DNA from 2 places in the Romboutsia sp. BSD2780061687b_171204_C1 genome. Region 2 is predicted to be linked to the other one. Evidence: riboswitches for the same ligand, from Rfam matches in the RefSeq annotation. Region 2 holds a riboswitch; the other holds the start of a gene.
The links. A riboswitch is a leader RNA that binds a small molecule or an ion and turns the genes downstream of it on or off. The one in region 2 is predicted to bind glycine.
Positions count from the first base shown of each region.

Region 1: another riboswitch for glycine. It lies ahead of I2H23_RS15630 (GrdX family protein); the one in region 2 lies ahead of I2H23_RS02040 (alanine/glycine:cation symporter family protein).

Region 1 is NZ_JADMRK010000001.1:214,680-222,579, forward strand. It holds gene buk (butyrate kinase) at 1-249, shown strand, start outside; gene I2H23_RS01105 (DUF1540 domain-containing protein) at 374-676, opposite strand; gene I2H23_RS01110 (DUF1540 domain-containing protein) at 784-1,089, opposite strand; gene I2H23_RS01115 (hypothetical protein) at 1,167-1,592, opposite strand; gene I2H23_RS01120 (ion channel) at 1,769-2,968, shown strand; gene yidA (sugar-phosphatase) at 3,129-3,941, opposite strand; gene I2H23_RS01130 (M3 family oligoendopeptidase) at 4,079-5,773, shown strand; glycine riboswitch at 5,883-5,992, shown strand; gene I2H23_RS15630 (GrdX family protein) at 6,260-6,448, shown strand; gene trxB (thioredoxin-disulfide reductase) at 6,535-7,500, shown strand; gene trxA (thioredoxin TrxA) at 7,520-7,837, shown strand.
Region 2 is NZ_JADMRK010000001.1:403,368-411,267, forward strand. It holds gene I2H23_RS02020 (sulfite exporter TauE/SafE family protein) at 1-589, shown strand, start outside; gene I2H23_RS02025 (tetratricopeptide repeat-containing diguanylate cyclase) at 667-2,652, shown strand; gene lipA (lipoyl synthase) at 2,832-3,689, shown strand; gene I2H23_RS02035 (lipoate--protein ligase) at 3,708-4,691, shown strand; gene I2H23_RS02040 (alanine/glycine:cation symporter family protein) at 4,790-6,160, opposite strand; glycine riboswitch at 6,386-6,473, opposite strand; gene tlp (small acid-soluble spore protein Tlp) at 6,778-7,005, shown strand; gene I2H23_RS02050 (hypothetical protein) at 7,084-7,518, opposite strand; gene I2H23_RS02055 (HdeD family acid-resistance protein) at 7,534-7,900, opposite strand, start outside.

The DNA of each region.
Region 1 (7,900 bases), 190 kb from region 2:
GTATCTAAAGCAATAGGTGAATTAGCGACAGTTGTAGAAGGAAAAGTAGATTCAATAATATTGACAGGTGGAATAGCTTACTCAAAGCTTGTAACAAAACATATAAAGAGAAGAGTAGAGTTTATATCTAATGTAGAAATAATGCCAGGAGAAAATGAATTAGATTCATTAGCACTTGGCACATTAAGAGTTTTAAATAATGAAGAAACTGCAAGAGAGTATAAAGAAGAAATATTAGCTAATGCATAAATGTGTTATAAACTTAAGTAAATTTTAATTTTAATACATATTAATGCGTTTTTACTGAAACTATAGAAAAAATCACTGGATACTTATCCAGTGATTTTTAGATTAAGTAAATATTAAAATATAATTATTTAGATATGAAAGTTTCGCAACTTGCATCCTGTGAGTTTATATGAACCTTTTCAGCTTTGCATGCTTTACTAACATTATATTTACACTTCTCAGCCTGACATATTATATTTTCAGGTGTTATATATTCATCATTAGTACTATTTGTAAAAGATCCAAAAGAACCCTCGACAAAAGTTGAACAAGTAGTTTGAGATGTAGAATCTGCTCTACTACCAGCAACATTTATGCCTCCAGCATAGCATTTTTTGCTATTATTATACACACAGTTAGTTGCAGAACAATTTAAATTTTCATTCATAATTACATTCCTCCTAAAATTATCTTCTAGGTTAGTATGTGAAAAATAAAAGAAAATATAACTTATATATTACAACTTAATAATTATAGTTAATCTATTTATAGCTATTATCTAGGACAAAATGTTTCACAACTTTGATTTTCGTTGTTTATTTGAACATTTAATGCAACACAAGAGCCTTCGTCATTATGTTTGCATTCTTTGGCCTGGCAAGCTATATTGTGAGTTTTAGCATAGTCTTCATTACTAGTTGAGTTAGTCAAAGTTGCATTTTTTCTATCTTCAAAAGTTAGACAGTGGGTACCATTTGTATTTGATGCTATAGAACCTGAGATATTTATACCGTTAGCATAACAACTACTGCATTTATTATAAAAACATGTAGATGCTAAACATACTAAATTTCCATTCATAATTAATATACCTCCTAGAATTTTATCTAATTTAGTATGTGAAAAAATTAAAGATTTAATCCATTTAAGGTATATATTTATTCTAGGCAATTGTCACATAAAACTGCAACATCCTCTAGAGTCTCTCTGCCTAAATTTTTATTAATATGATACACATCTAAGTTGTGTTCTTGTCCACAAATAGAACAAGTATAATCATTTTCTCTAAGCGCATAATCTTTAAATATTTGCCAATGTATGCTATTTAAGTATTCCTTATACTTAACTTTAAGGCATGCCTCTAAATATTCACTATACAGATTATCTAAGTCAAAGCTAGTTAGATTAGAATATTCACATTCAAAATAATCACAATCATTATATAGGTTAGGTAGTGAATCTAGCAATATACATTTTATATTATATTTGTAATTTTCATCAGGACCATATAGAGAAAGATGAGTACAATAAGAACAACATTTCTTTGGTAATACTTCTTTAAGTTTCTCAACACTTTTATTCATATGTAACCTCCAATAATTTATATACTTTAATAAACAATATATAGTGAAACTTAGAATTCATTGATAAACACTCTTTATAAGATATATTAAAAAATAGTGATATATATTCTATAAATAAAGGGTTTTATAAAAAAATAAAGTAATTATGTTATATTAATTAAAACTAGGGTGATGAAATGAGAACTTATAATTTTGAGAAAGTAAGAGAAGATTCATACAACGAACTTGAAAAAATGAAGAAAGAAATGAAATATATAAATAAGTTAAATTTTAAAATAGAAAAAGAACAAATATATACAATAGAAACTCAAAATAAAGATTATAGTGATTTATATAATATATATGATGAAGAAAAGCTATATAATTTAAGAATACACAAAAAAAGTATTGGTAAATTTTCTAGTAAAGAAAGAAATGAAAAAAAGTTAAAAAACTTAAGAGTATTGTATTGTGAATTTGAAGAATGTAGGTTTGAAAATATAGAATTTATAAGTTGTATATTTATAGGAAATGTGTTTTTTAAATGTGATTTTGAAAATGTAATATTTAAAGATTGTAAATTCTATAATGAAAAAGATGATATAAATATATTTAAAGATGAATGTAAGTTTAGAGATGTTAGATTTACTAATAGTAATATAGAAAAAACAAAATTTGAAAGCATGAGTTTAAAAAATGTATATATAAAGGAAAGTAATCTAAATGGTTCTATATTTAATAAATGCATAATGAAAGAGGTTATAATTTGTGACAGTGATTTAAGTGCTATTAAAATATTACGTCCAAAGCATTTAGATATATCTTTTGAAGATTATTATTTAAGTAAATTTGACGAGCATACATTTATAGATAAAGTTGACTTAAAGAAAAAAGATAAGAATGAGTGTATAGATATATACAAGGTATATAAGGATATATCAACAAAATTTGAAGCTAATAGATTATTAAACATAGGTGGAGAATATTATTATATAGCTAAATTAATAGAGAAAGATGGTTTAAAAGGAATAGCTAAGTTAAAGTCCATAATATACTGGGCACTTTGTGGTTATGGAGAACGTCCAACATATGCGCTTATAACATCTTTAGAAATTGTATTGGTATTTGCTATATTATACATGATAACAGGTCTTAATATAGGTGGAGAATTTATAAATTATAAAGGTGCATTAATGGGAAATATAGATGTATCTTCTATAAATAAAGACTTCATTAATTCATTGTATTTTAGTATAGTAACTTTTACAACAGTTGGATATGGAGATATAACTCCAGTAGGATTTTTTAGTACTTTATTATCTGCAATAGAAATGCTTTTAGGTGTTACTATGGTTGGTATTTGGACAGCTACATTGTCTAGGAAGATAACAAAATAAAGAGAATTTAAACTCAAAGATATAACATTTAATAATAAAAAATAATGTAATACAAGAACTTAAACGCATATGAATATATAAAGAATGGATATAAGTTAGTTTACATAAAGCGACTTATATCCACAAAGAAAGAATTATATTACATGATTAATATTAATACTTATTTATTTAGTAAAAATTTATTGATAACATGTGCAACTCCATGTTCATTATTAGTTTTAGTTATATAGTTTGCAATATTCTTTATGCTATCGCGAGCATTACCCATTGCTACACCAAGCCCTGCATACTCTATCATATGCTTGTCATTTTCTTCATCACCTACAGCTATAGCTTTATCTATAGATAAATCTATATTTTTACATAAAGCTTTAAGCGCATTTCCTTTATTAGCTTTTTTATTTAAAAACTCTAGGAAAAATGGAGCAGATCTAACAACTGTGTATTTATCAAAAAATTCTTGAGGTACATTTTTTATTATTTCTTCTAATTTTTCAGGTTCGTCAACAATCATAACCTTACAAAATGTCATAGTTTCATCTATTTCTTCTTCTGGTTTATAAACTAAAGGTATTTTATTTAAATCAGATTCTAAAACAGTGTATTTACTAGGTTTTTTGTTAGGTGTTACAACATCAAGTGGTGTACTTATATGAAGATAAGTATTAAGTTTTTTAGAAAGTTCATATATAGATTTAAAATCATCATAATTCATTTCTATATTAGATATAACTTTTTTAGTTTTAACTTCTTGAACAACAGCTCCGTTAAAGCATATAACATAGTCCCCTTCATCAGTTAAATTAAGTTCTTCAAGTAGTGGAGTTACACCAGGTAGTGGTCTACCAGTAGATAAAACTACTTTATTCCCATTTTGTTTAGCTTCTTGGATAGAGTCAAAAACCTCCTTAGTTATTTTTTTTTCGGTATTTAATAAAGTGCCATCAATATCTAGTGCTATTAATTTATACATATAATCCTCCTATGATATTTACATAAAGATAGTTATAATTATATCAATATATGCAGAATTTATATAGAGAAAATTAAAAAAGAGTGTATGCTATAATATAAATATTAAAAATAAATATAAATAAAGGAGATATTTCAATGAAGTTTTCAGATTTTGAATATGAAAGACCAAATTATGAAAAAAGTAAAAATCAAATAATAGAAATAATAAATAATATAGAAAATTCAAAAACTTACAAAGAGCAAAGACAAAATATTGATAAACTAAATAGCATTAGAAATAATATAGAAACTATGAGTACATTATGTTCTATAAGACATAGTATAAATGTTGAAGATGAGTTTTATGAAAGGGAAAAAGTGTATTGGGACGAATATTCTCCATTATATGAAGAACTTAATTCACTTTTTTATAAATCAGTAGTAAACTCAAAATTTAAAGAAGATATTCAAAAAGATTTTGGAAGACAGTTTATAAATATAGCAAGCTTTAATTTAAAGTCTTTTAGTAGCGAAATAATAAAAGACCTTCAAGAGGAAAATAAGCTTTGTTCTAAATATACAAAACTATTAGCATCTGCTAAAATTCATTTTGAAGGAGAAGAAAGAAACCTATCTGGACTTTTAAAATTTATGTCAAGTGAAGATAGAGATATGAGGATAAAGGCATCTAAGGCATATTACAATTACTTTGAAGAAAAAGAAAATGAATTTGATGAAGTATTTGATAAATTAGTTAAAGTAAGAAATAATATGGCTATAAAACTTGGTTTTGACAACTTTGTAGAATTAGGATATATAAGAATGATGAGAACTGATTACAACAAAGACATGGTAAAAAACTTTAGAAAACAAGTTTTAGATTATATTGTACCTGTAGCAAATAGTCTTTACGAAAGACAATCTAAAAGGATAGGTGTAGATAGACTTACATATGTAGATGAAAACCTTGAGTTTTTAAGTGGGAATGCAACACCTAAGGGAAGTGACGAATACATAATAGAAAATGGAAGAAAAATGTATTCTGAGCTATCAAATGAAACTAAAGAATTCTTTAATTTCATGCTAGAAAATGAACTTATGGACTTAGTAACTAAAAAAGGTAAAGCAGCAGGTGGATACTGTACATATATACCAGATTATAAATCTCCATTTATATTCTCGAACTTTAATCAAACATTAGATGATATAGATGTATTAACTCATGAAGCAGGTCATGCTTTTCAGCTTTATATGTCAACTTGGATTGATATGCCAGAAATAAACTTCCCAACTTATGAAAGTTGTGAAATACACTCTATGAGTATGGAATTTATAACTTGGCCTTGGATGGAATTATTCTTTAAAGAAGATACAGAGAAATATAAATTTACTCATCTATCATCAGCTATTAAGTTTATACCATATGGAATAGTAGTAGATGAATTCCAGCACTATATATATGAACAGCCTAATATGACTAAAGAAGAAAGAAAAAATATTTGGAGAGAACTAGAGAAAAAATATTTACCACATAGAATATTTGAAGATAATGATTTTTTAGAAAAAGGAACTTGGTGGTTTAAGCAAGGACATATATTTAAAAATCCATTTTATTATATAGATTATACATTAGCTCAGATATGTGCATTACAGTTTTGGAAAAAAATGAGGGTGGACAGAATCAATGGATGGGAAAATTATCTAGACATATGTAGAGTTGGAGGAACAAAGTCATTCTTAGAAATAGTAAAGATAGGTGATTTAAAATCTCCATTTGAAGATGGATGTGTAGAAAGTATTATAGATGTTATTAAAAATTATTTAGATAGTATAGATGATAAAGCTTTATAATATATATACGGTAGAAATATGTAGCAATATTTATAGAAAAATATATTGGAATTTAAATTGAAAGTTTCTTTTCTTAACTTAGAAAGTATAAAAAAATTAAACATTCCGGTTGAAGGATATAGGAGATTACTTCTAAAAAGAAGTGACCGAAGGTACAAGTTTGATTAAATCCTAATTTAATCAAATGAAATTCTCAGGTAAAAATACTATATTCAGATGGAACTCTGAAGATTATATTAACAGAGAAAACAAATGGGATTTGTTTTCTCTGTTTTTTATTAAATAGACTTAAAAAGGAGAGGATTTTTATAATAATAATAACCAATAATACTATTGTCAAAAACAAAATAAAGCACAAAAATGTAAAATATATAAATGACATATATCTAGAAATTTTAAAAGAAAGTAGAAATCTAATTCACAAAGGTTACGAACTTTTATCTGTATTCCAGTATAAAGCCAAATGAAACTCCATACAGAAGTATAATATTAAAAAAATCAAACAAGTTAGATACAAATTCAGTACTATTAATTGAAGAAGCAATATACATTTCTAATAAATTTCAAAATAATAAACAAACACCTAATTGGACATATAATGTAATAGATGACTTTAGAGTTATAGACTTAGATATCTTAAGTAATACATTAGAAAGAATTCAATATATATTATAGAAATTAAAAATAATATTTGTATGTGACAAAATAATAAAATATTTTTTTATAAAAATGTTAAAAAAATAAATATAAAGGAGAAATTTATGGGAAATATATATGATTTAATAATAATAGGCTCAGGGCCTGCAGGGCTTTCGGCAGGACTTTATGGTGCAAGAGCAAAGTTAAAAACTCTTATACTTGAAAAAGGAAAAACTGGAGGACAAATAGTAACAACTCATGATGTTGCTAACTATCCAGGTTCAGTAGAAAATGCTAGTGGACCTAAGTTAATAGCAAGAATGGTGGAACAATGCAAAAGTTTTGGGGCAGAAATGAAAAAAGATAATATAATAGATGTAGATTTAGAATCTGATATAAAAGTATTAAAAGGTGAAAAAGGCGAATATAGAGGAAAGGCTGTAGTAATTGCTACTGGGTCTACACCTAGAAAGCTTGGTGTTAAAGGAGAAAAAGAGCTAACAGGTAAGGGAGTATCATATTGCGCAACGTGTGATGGAGATTTTTTCACAGATTTAGAAGTATTTGCAATAGGTGGAGGAAATAGCGCAGTTGAAGAAGGGATTTTTTTAACAAAATTTGCTAGAAAGGTAACAATAGTTAATAAAAATGAAAAGCTAACTTGTGCCAAATCAATAGCAGAAAAAGCACAAAACAATCCTAATATAGAATTTGTACACAATACGACTGTGAAAGAATTATGCGGTGATGGAATATTAAAAAAAGTTGTATTTGAAAATATTCTAACAGGTGAATTAAGTGAATATGAAGCAGATGAAGAAGATGGAACAATGGGGGTATTTGTATTCATAGGACTAAAACCAGAAACAGAGATATTTAGAGATAAAATATATACAGACCAAAATGGCTATATAATAACAGATGAAGATATGAAGACTAATATAGAAGGGGTATTTGCAGCAGGAGATTGCAGAGTTAAAGCCTTAAGACAGGTAGTAACAGCTACTAATGATGGAGCTATAGCTACAATAAGTGCTGAAAAATATATAGAAAGTAAAGAATGGAATTTAGAAAAATCAACTATTTAATTATAAAGGAGGAATTTGAATGATAATTTTAGATAAAAACACCTTTGAAGAAGAAGTTTTAAAACATGAAGGTATAGTTGTTGTAGATTTTTGGAGTGAAGGGTGTGAACCGTGTAAAGCATTGCTTCCAGAGGTTGAAGAACTTGCTAATAAATATAAGGAAAATTTTAAATTCTGTAAACTAGATACAACAGAAGCTAGAAGATTGGCTATAAAAGAAAAAATATTAGGACTTCCAACAATAGCTATATACAAAGATGGTCAAAAAATAGATGAGGTTACAAAATATGATGCAACTAAGATTAATATAGAAGAAATGATAAAGAAATACCTTTAATATTTATATAAAGTAGTTACTTACAACTAGTTTAATAAATATTAAAGGTTATATATTGAGTTA
Region 2 (7,900 bases):
AAATAAAGTTAAATTAGATGGAAAGAGAACTATATCTCTAGCAATAGGTTCTATAATAGGTGGGATATTAGGTAAAAATTTATTTACCTTATTTTTAGCGGCTTTAAACAATAATTTACTAGGCCAAAAAATACAATCAACTACATTATTTATACTTATGGGTGTAGTTTTAATTTTATATATTAATGAAGGTAAAATTAAAGGTTTTAGAGTTAATAATATAGGATTTTGTGCATTGATAGGTATTATATTAGGTATAATTTCTTCATTTTTAGGAATAGGTGGAGGACCGATAAATGTAATTGCATTAATGTATATATTAGGTATGGGAAGTAAGGAAAGCTCTATACATTCTATATTTATAATATTTTTTTCACAAGGGTCTAAACTTTTATCGGTGTTTTTATCAGAAGGATTTAGTGTATATAACTTAGAGGTACTTCCTTTCATGGTTGTAGGTGGTATTATGGGAGGATTTATAGGAAGTTATTTATTAGGAAAGATGAAGAAAAACAATATAAAAAATCTTTTTACATATACTATGTTACTAATTATGTGTTTTAATTTGTACAATTTAATAAAAAAATAGTTAAATATATATTTAATAACCAAATAATTGTTAATATCAAAAAATATCTAAGTAAGAAAATGAGGGGAAAAAATATAATGATAAAAAATATAAAAAGTATTTTTTTACTTCTTACTATTTTATTTATAATTTGTGTATCAATAAAAAATAATAGTGTATATGCACAAAAACTAAATGATAGTAATTTGAGTAAATATAGCATAATAGATAGTATAGAGAGTACATATAATAAAAAAGAATTAGAAAAAAACTATATAAACAAAGTTAGGGCTAATTTAAAGGGTGAAGTAAAAGACAGTGAATATTACTTTATACAAGGTTATATAGACTATAGTATACATGATTATAAAAGTGCAATAAAAAATTTTGAATTAGCCAAAAAGGATATAAAAAATTCTAAGGATACATTTTTAAAAGTATACAATTATATACTTTTAAATAATTGTCTTTTAGAAGAAGGCAAAAGTGAAAATTTAATAACTAATGCTAAGAAGGCAATTACATATATAAAGGAAGATAAGTCATATAAAAATAATAGTAATGTAGTTTGGGAAGTAATATTTCCATTAAGTTATAATGCAAAAACTAAGGATGAATCAATAAAATTACTAAAATCATATATAGAAGAAACTAGCAATTTAGATATAGAGACTAAAATGGCATTAAGGGGAAATTTAGCTATAATATATACTATGGATAGAAAGTATGGCAAAGCTATATATAATTATTTAGATGTTATAAATTTAGCAAAGAAACATCCAAATATAGATAAAGCTGGTGTGTATGAAGCTAAAGCATATACTCTTATAGGTGATATAGTATATGAATTAGGTCTGCATAAAGAAGCTATAGATTGGTATGATATGGCAATAAATATAAAAATACCAAATAAATTAAACAATGCAGAAGCAAAGGTAAATACATATATAAATCAGATGCATGCATACTTAAGTATCGGTGATTACGATAAATGTAGTGATGTAGTAAATGAGACAAAAAAATATATAAAATATCTAGATAAAAATGAACAAGATGATGTAGAAATTCTTCTAAATTATAATATAGCCAATATAAATATACATAAAGGAAATTATGAAGAAGCTAAAAAATATATAAAAAAAGGTTCAGAGTTATTAAAAGAAGATAAAGTAGAATATTTTATTCATAAAGATATTTTCTTAGGATTATCATATGCAAGTATATTAAAAGAAGAAGGAAATTATAAAGAAGCTTTAGATATATATAATAAAATACTAAAGCTAAAAAATGAAGGTGCTAAATATATAGAAATTGATATCTATTCTGATATAGCTGAAATATACAGTAAAATAGGAGATCTAGAATCATATAAAAAATACAATGAAATACTAAAAGAAAAGAAAGAATCTTTAGATGAAATTATAAAAAATGATTATATTGAATATTCAATAAAGGCATATGAAAATGAAGTATTAAAAGAGAAAGAGAAAAACGAACAAATAAAAGTATTAATTATGACATGTATAGTAGTAATATTAATTATTATTTTAATAGCAAGAATAGTTCGTGTGAAAGCATTAAAAAAATTACACTATCAAGATAGTATGACAGGTCTTTATAATAGGAGATATCTAGATGATTATGAACAGAGAAATATAAAGAAACTAGAAGAAAAGGAAATTTCTATAGTATTACTAGATATAGACTACTTTAAGAAATATAATGATAATTATGGACATATAGAAGGAGATAAAGTAATAAAAGAAGTATCAAATTCAGTTCTTATGAATATTAGAAAGAAAGGGATAGGAATAAGATTTGGAGGTGAAGAAATAGTTATTATACTAGAGGACACTAGTGAAAATGAAGCCATAGAAATAGTAGAAAAAATACAAAAAGATATAAAAAATAAGGCAATAGAACATAAGTATTCATTAGTTAATGACATAGTAACTACAAGTATAGGTATATATACTAAAAAGAAAAATATGAAAGAAGATATATATTTAGCAATAGATAAAGCAGACAAGGCATTGTATGAGTCTAAAAATAATGGAAGAAATAGATATAGTATATATAATTAAAAAAGTAATGAACTTTTAATTATAAAAATTATATTAAATTTTAAATAAAAGCCCTTAAAATGATATTAATGTTTTAAGGGCTTTTATTTAAAATTTGAATAAGTATGAAGGAATTTATATGTTAATATCTAATATTGTATAAAGAAAGGTATATGACAAACGTTTATCAGGGGGATTATATGGAAAAAACAAAAGTAAGAAGAAAGCCAAAGTGGCTAAGAGTAAATTATGAACGTCAATCTATAAAAGAGATTGAAGTTATGATGGAACAGTTATCATTAAATACAGTATGCAAAGAAGCAAAATGCCCTAATTTAGGTGAATGCTATAAAAAAAGAACAGCTACATTTATGATAATGGGAAGTCAATGCACTAGAAATTGTAGGTTTTGTAATGTAACTAATGGTAAACCTCAAAATCTTGATATAAATGAACCAGAAAATGTAGCAAAAGCAGTAAAAGAACTAGGATTATCTCATGCAGTTATAACAAGTGTAACAAGAGATGATTTAGAGGATTGTGGAGCTAGTCACTTTGCAAAAACTATAGAAGCTGTGAAGAGTTTAAATCCAGATACTACTGTAGAAGTGCTAATACCAGATTTAAAAGGTATCAAAGAAAATTTAGATATAGTTATAAAAGCAAATCCTGATGTAATAAATCATAATGTCGAAACTGTAGAAAGATTATATGATACAGTTCGTCCAGAAGCAATATATGAAAGAAGTATAGATGTTTTAAAATATGTAAAGGAAGTAGCACCTCACATATTAACAAAAACTGGTATAATGGTTGGCCTTAGTGAAAGTGATGAAGAAGTATTTAAGGTTATGGATGATGTACTTAAGGTAGGATGCGACATATTTACAATAGGTCAATATCTAAGACCATCAAACAAACACATAGAAGTTTATGAATACGTAACACCAGAAAAATTTGAAGAATATAGAGTGGTTGGAGTAGAGAAAGGATTTAAGTATATAGCAAGTAGTCCTTTAGTTAGAAGTTCGTATAATGCACAAGAAGCTATTAAATAGACAAAAGGGGATAAAACCATGATATATGTAGAAAATAATTCAACTAATCCATACTTTAATTTTGCACTAGAGTATTATCTTATAAATGAGAAAGACTTAAAAGATGATGTTATATTTATGTTTTGGAGAACAAATCCAACACTTATGATAGGAAAATTCCAAAATACAATAGAAGAAATTAATGAAGATTATGTAAAAAATAATAATATAAATGTAGTTAGACGTATAACAGGTGGCGGAACTATATATACGGATATGAATGGATGGCAATTTAGCTTTATAACTAAAAATTATAATGGAAATGGAATAGACTTTAAAACATTTACAACGCCAATTATTGAAGCATTAAAAAGTCAAGGAATAGATACATACTTTAATAGTAGGAATGATTTATTAGTAGATGGCAAAAAATTCTCTGGAAATGCACAATGTGTTAAAAATGGATGTAAATTACACCATGGTTCTATACTATTTGATACTAACATAGAGGAAATGGTAAGAAGTATAACTGTAGCTGAAGATAAGATAATATCTAAAGGAATAAAATCAGTTAAAGATAGGGTTGCAAATCTTAAAAACTATTTAAAGGAAGATATGGATAGTTTAAAGTTTAAAGATATAATGCTAGAGAGTTTACTTAAAGAATCTAGTGGAGTTTATAATTTAACAAAAGAAGATATAAAGAGAGTAGAAGAAATAGCTAAAGAAAAATTTGAAACTTGGGAATGGAACTACGGAAAATCTCCTAAATTTGAGATTGTTAAAGGAAAAAGATTAGATGGTGGGAAAGTAGAGTTTAGGATTAATGTAGATAAAGGTATAATAAAAGAATGTAAAATAAATGGAGACTTTTTTGGAGAAGGCGAAATAGAGGATATATCAAATTTACTATATGGATGTAGATATAATAAAAAAGATATATTAGATATATTAGAAAATATTGATATAAATAAGTATTTCTATCGAGTGAACAAAGAAGAACTTATAGAATGTATAATATAATTTTAGATATAATAATAAAAAACCTGTATCAATAATATTGATACAGGTTTTTTATTTAAAATAATACATATAAAATATAAGTTATTAATGTAATTTATTTATATATTAATAGCATAAGAATCTTCTTTTTTTAATTTTAAATAATTCATATAGGTATTAGTTTCAGCTATAACTACAGGAGTAAGATAAATTAGAGCTATAAGGTTAGGTATAGCCATAAGAGCATTAACCATATCCGCAATTATCCAAACCATTTCAAGTTTTAAAAATGACCCAATAAGTATCATTAAAACAAAGACAACCCTGTAAGCGCTTATAAACTTAATACCAAATAAAAACTCAAAACATCTTTCTCCATAATAACACCAACCAAGTATAGTAGTAAAAGCAAATAAACTTAAACTAATAGTTAAAAATAAAGGTCCAATATGTGGAAGAACACTTTCAAATGCACTTTGAGTCATAAGAGCACCATTTAAATCTCCTTTCCATACACCAGATAATATAAGAGAAAATCCAGTAAGAGAACAGATTATCAAACTATCTATAAATGTCCCAGTCATAGATATAAGACCTTGCTCAGCTGGATGATTAGTTTTAGCAGCAGCTGCTGCAATTGGAGCACTACCAAGTCCAGATTCATTAGAAAATACGCCTCGAGCAATACCATTTCTAATAGCCATAGATACACTAGCTCCCATAAATCCACCTATAGAAGATGTAGGTGTAAAAGCACTTTTTAGTATTAAGATAAATGTAGATGGTATTTTATTAAATGAGCCTAAAATAATTAAAAAGCACATTAGTATATATACAAAAGACATAAATGGAACTACTGTAGATGCTACTTTTGAAATATTTTTAATACCTCCAAATATAACTAAGGCTACAATTAATGTTAATATAATTCCAGTTATTTTAGGATTAATTCCAAAACTTCCATTAATAGAATCAGTTATAGAATTAACTTGAGTAAATGTACCTATACCTAAAAGAGCAACTAAAATACCACTTATAGCAAAGAAAATAGCAAGAGGTTTATACTTAGATCCCATACCATTTACTATATAGTACATAGGACCACCAGAAATTTCGTTTTTTTCATTTTTAGTTCTATACTTTATAGCAAGTACTCCTTCAGCATATTTAGTAGCCATTCCAAAAAATGCTGCAACCCACATCCAAAATAATGCACCAGGACCTCCTATTTTTAGAGCAGTAGCAACACCAACTATATTTCCAGTACCAACTGTAGCAGCAAGAGCAGTGCATAAAGCGCTAAAGCTTGAAATATCTCCACTACCATTATTTTCTGATTTAAATATTAATTTTAAAGCAGTAGGTAATTTAGTTATTTGTAAAAATCCAAGTTTAAAAGTAAATAATATACCAGTACCAACTAATAGTATTAGTAAAGGTGGTCCCCATATAAATGAGTTAATTTGAGATAAAACATCAATTAAATTCATAAAAATACACTCCTTATATATTCGCTTATTTTTTAAGCGAAGTGAATTTTATGCCTTAATAAATCAATAAAGGAAAATGAATTAATTGACAGGAAGATAAGATATTTAGAAATTTTTAATTTTCTAAATAATAAGAATAATAATTGCTTGAATAAAAAAAGCCAAGTCTTAAGACTTAGCTCTGGATAAACTACAACTATAAAACTATACAAAAAGTAAGTATAGTACATAATCCCTGTCCTTTTGCCTGAGAGATTGAGCAAAATTGCCTTGCCCCTTCGGCGCCTATATAGGTCTCTCCAGAGTTCCCTAAGCTTTACAGTCCTACTTATAAAAGTACCTGAGAGTGCGACTCCTTCGGTGTGTCAAAATGACAGCTCTTCTATAAAGCTTCAATCGGGTATTGATTTGTTATTGCATTTTCTATAATAGTACAAAAAAAAATATCAAATGTCAAATCAAAAAAAATAAAATTAAACACTTTAGCTATATAAACTAGATATTTAAAATCTTAGGATAATTTCTATAATATATATTTTTTGACTTAATCAAACTAGAATAAAAATATGTGTATTGAACAATATAACTAATGAAAATTAATTAAAAGGAGATATAAAATGAAACCAAATCCAGACGATAGAAGAGACAATGTTGAGAAAATACAATGTAATATAAATCATACTCTAAAAAATATTAGATTAGCAAATGAAATGATTGAAAAGGTAGATAATCCTGAAGAAAGAAGAAAATTAGAGGAAAAAAATAAAAGAAGAGAAGAATCTCTTAATAATATGCGTAGTGAAATAAAAGAAGAAGCTAATGTAAATAAAAATGAGTATAGATAAATAAAATATATAATTTAATCCTAAATATAAAAAAGGTAATAAGTATGTAACAACATAAACTTATTACCTTTTTAAATCTTAATCATCTAAGCAAGCCAAATTCCTATCGTATAAGAGTTCATCTAATTTTAGAATACCAATTCCTTTGTTTAAACCAAATATAATCACAGCATCTCTTAAATTTTTAGAATATAGTTCACCGCAATCGGCAAGTCTTAAGGCTTTATTAGTTTCTTTAATATCTAGATTTGCTCCTATACAAAGTTTTATAACTTTATCGCGACTAGGCTTTTTGCTTCCATTTAAAATTTGATAACCATAAGTTCTATCTATACGAGCATTTTTTATAAGCTCACTTTTAGTAATTTGTTTATGTTTTAAAATATCTTCAAAAAATGTCTTGAATTCTAAGCCTTTATATTTATCATAGATATCTACTAGATATTCATCTAAACAACTTTCATCTTTTATATTTTTTAAAACACTCATTAACTCTATTGTTTCATTATTCAAGCTATTACCTCCAATTTATATAGAAGATTGTTTCATATAAAGTTGTTTTTTTACAACTATAGTATTTTTTCTTTTAAATAAATTATCTAAATAATTATAATAAGTACCAGGTGTTATTATACCATTTATTGCTATTAAATCTAAACCTATAGAACCTACGATAGTATCTGCAAGTCTTACGCAATTTGCTGTTAGAGTAAAGTATGTTTTAAAATACCCAGATTTGAATTTATAAAATTTACAATTAGTATCTAAAAACATTAGATTTGTTTCATCAGTATACTCTTTAAAAGGATCTTTCTTTGAATTACATTCCCAGTGAATACAATTATTTTTAATAGATGATATTTTATCTTTAATAGCATTATGTTGAATTTTATTT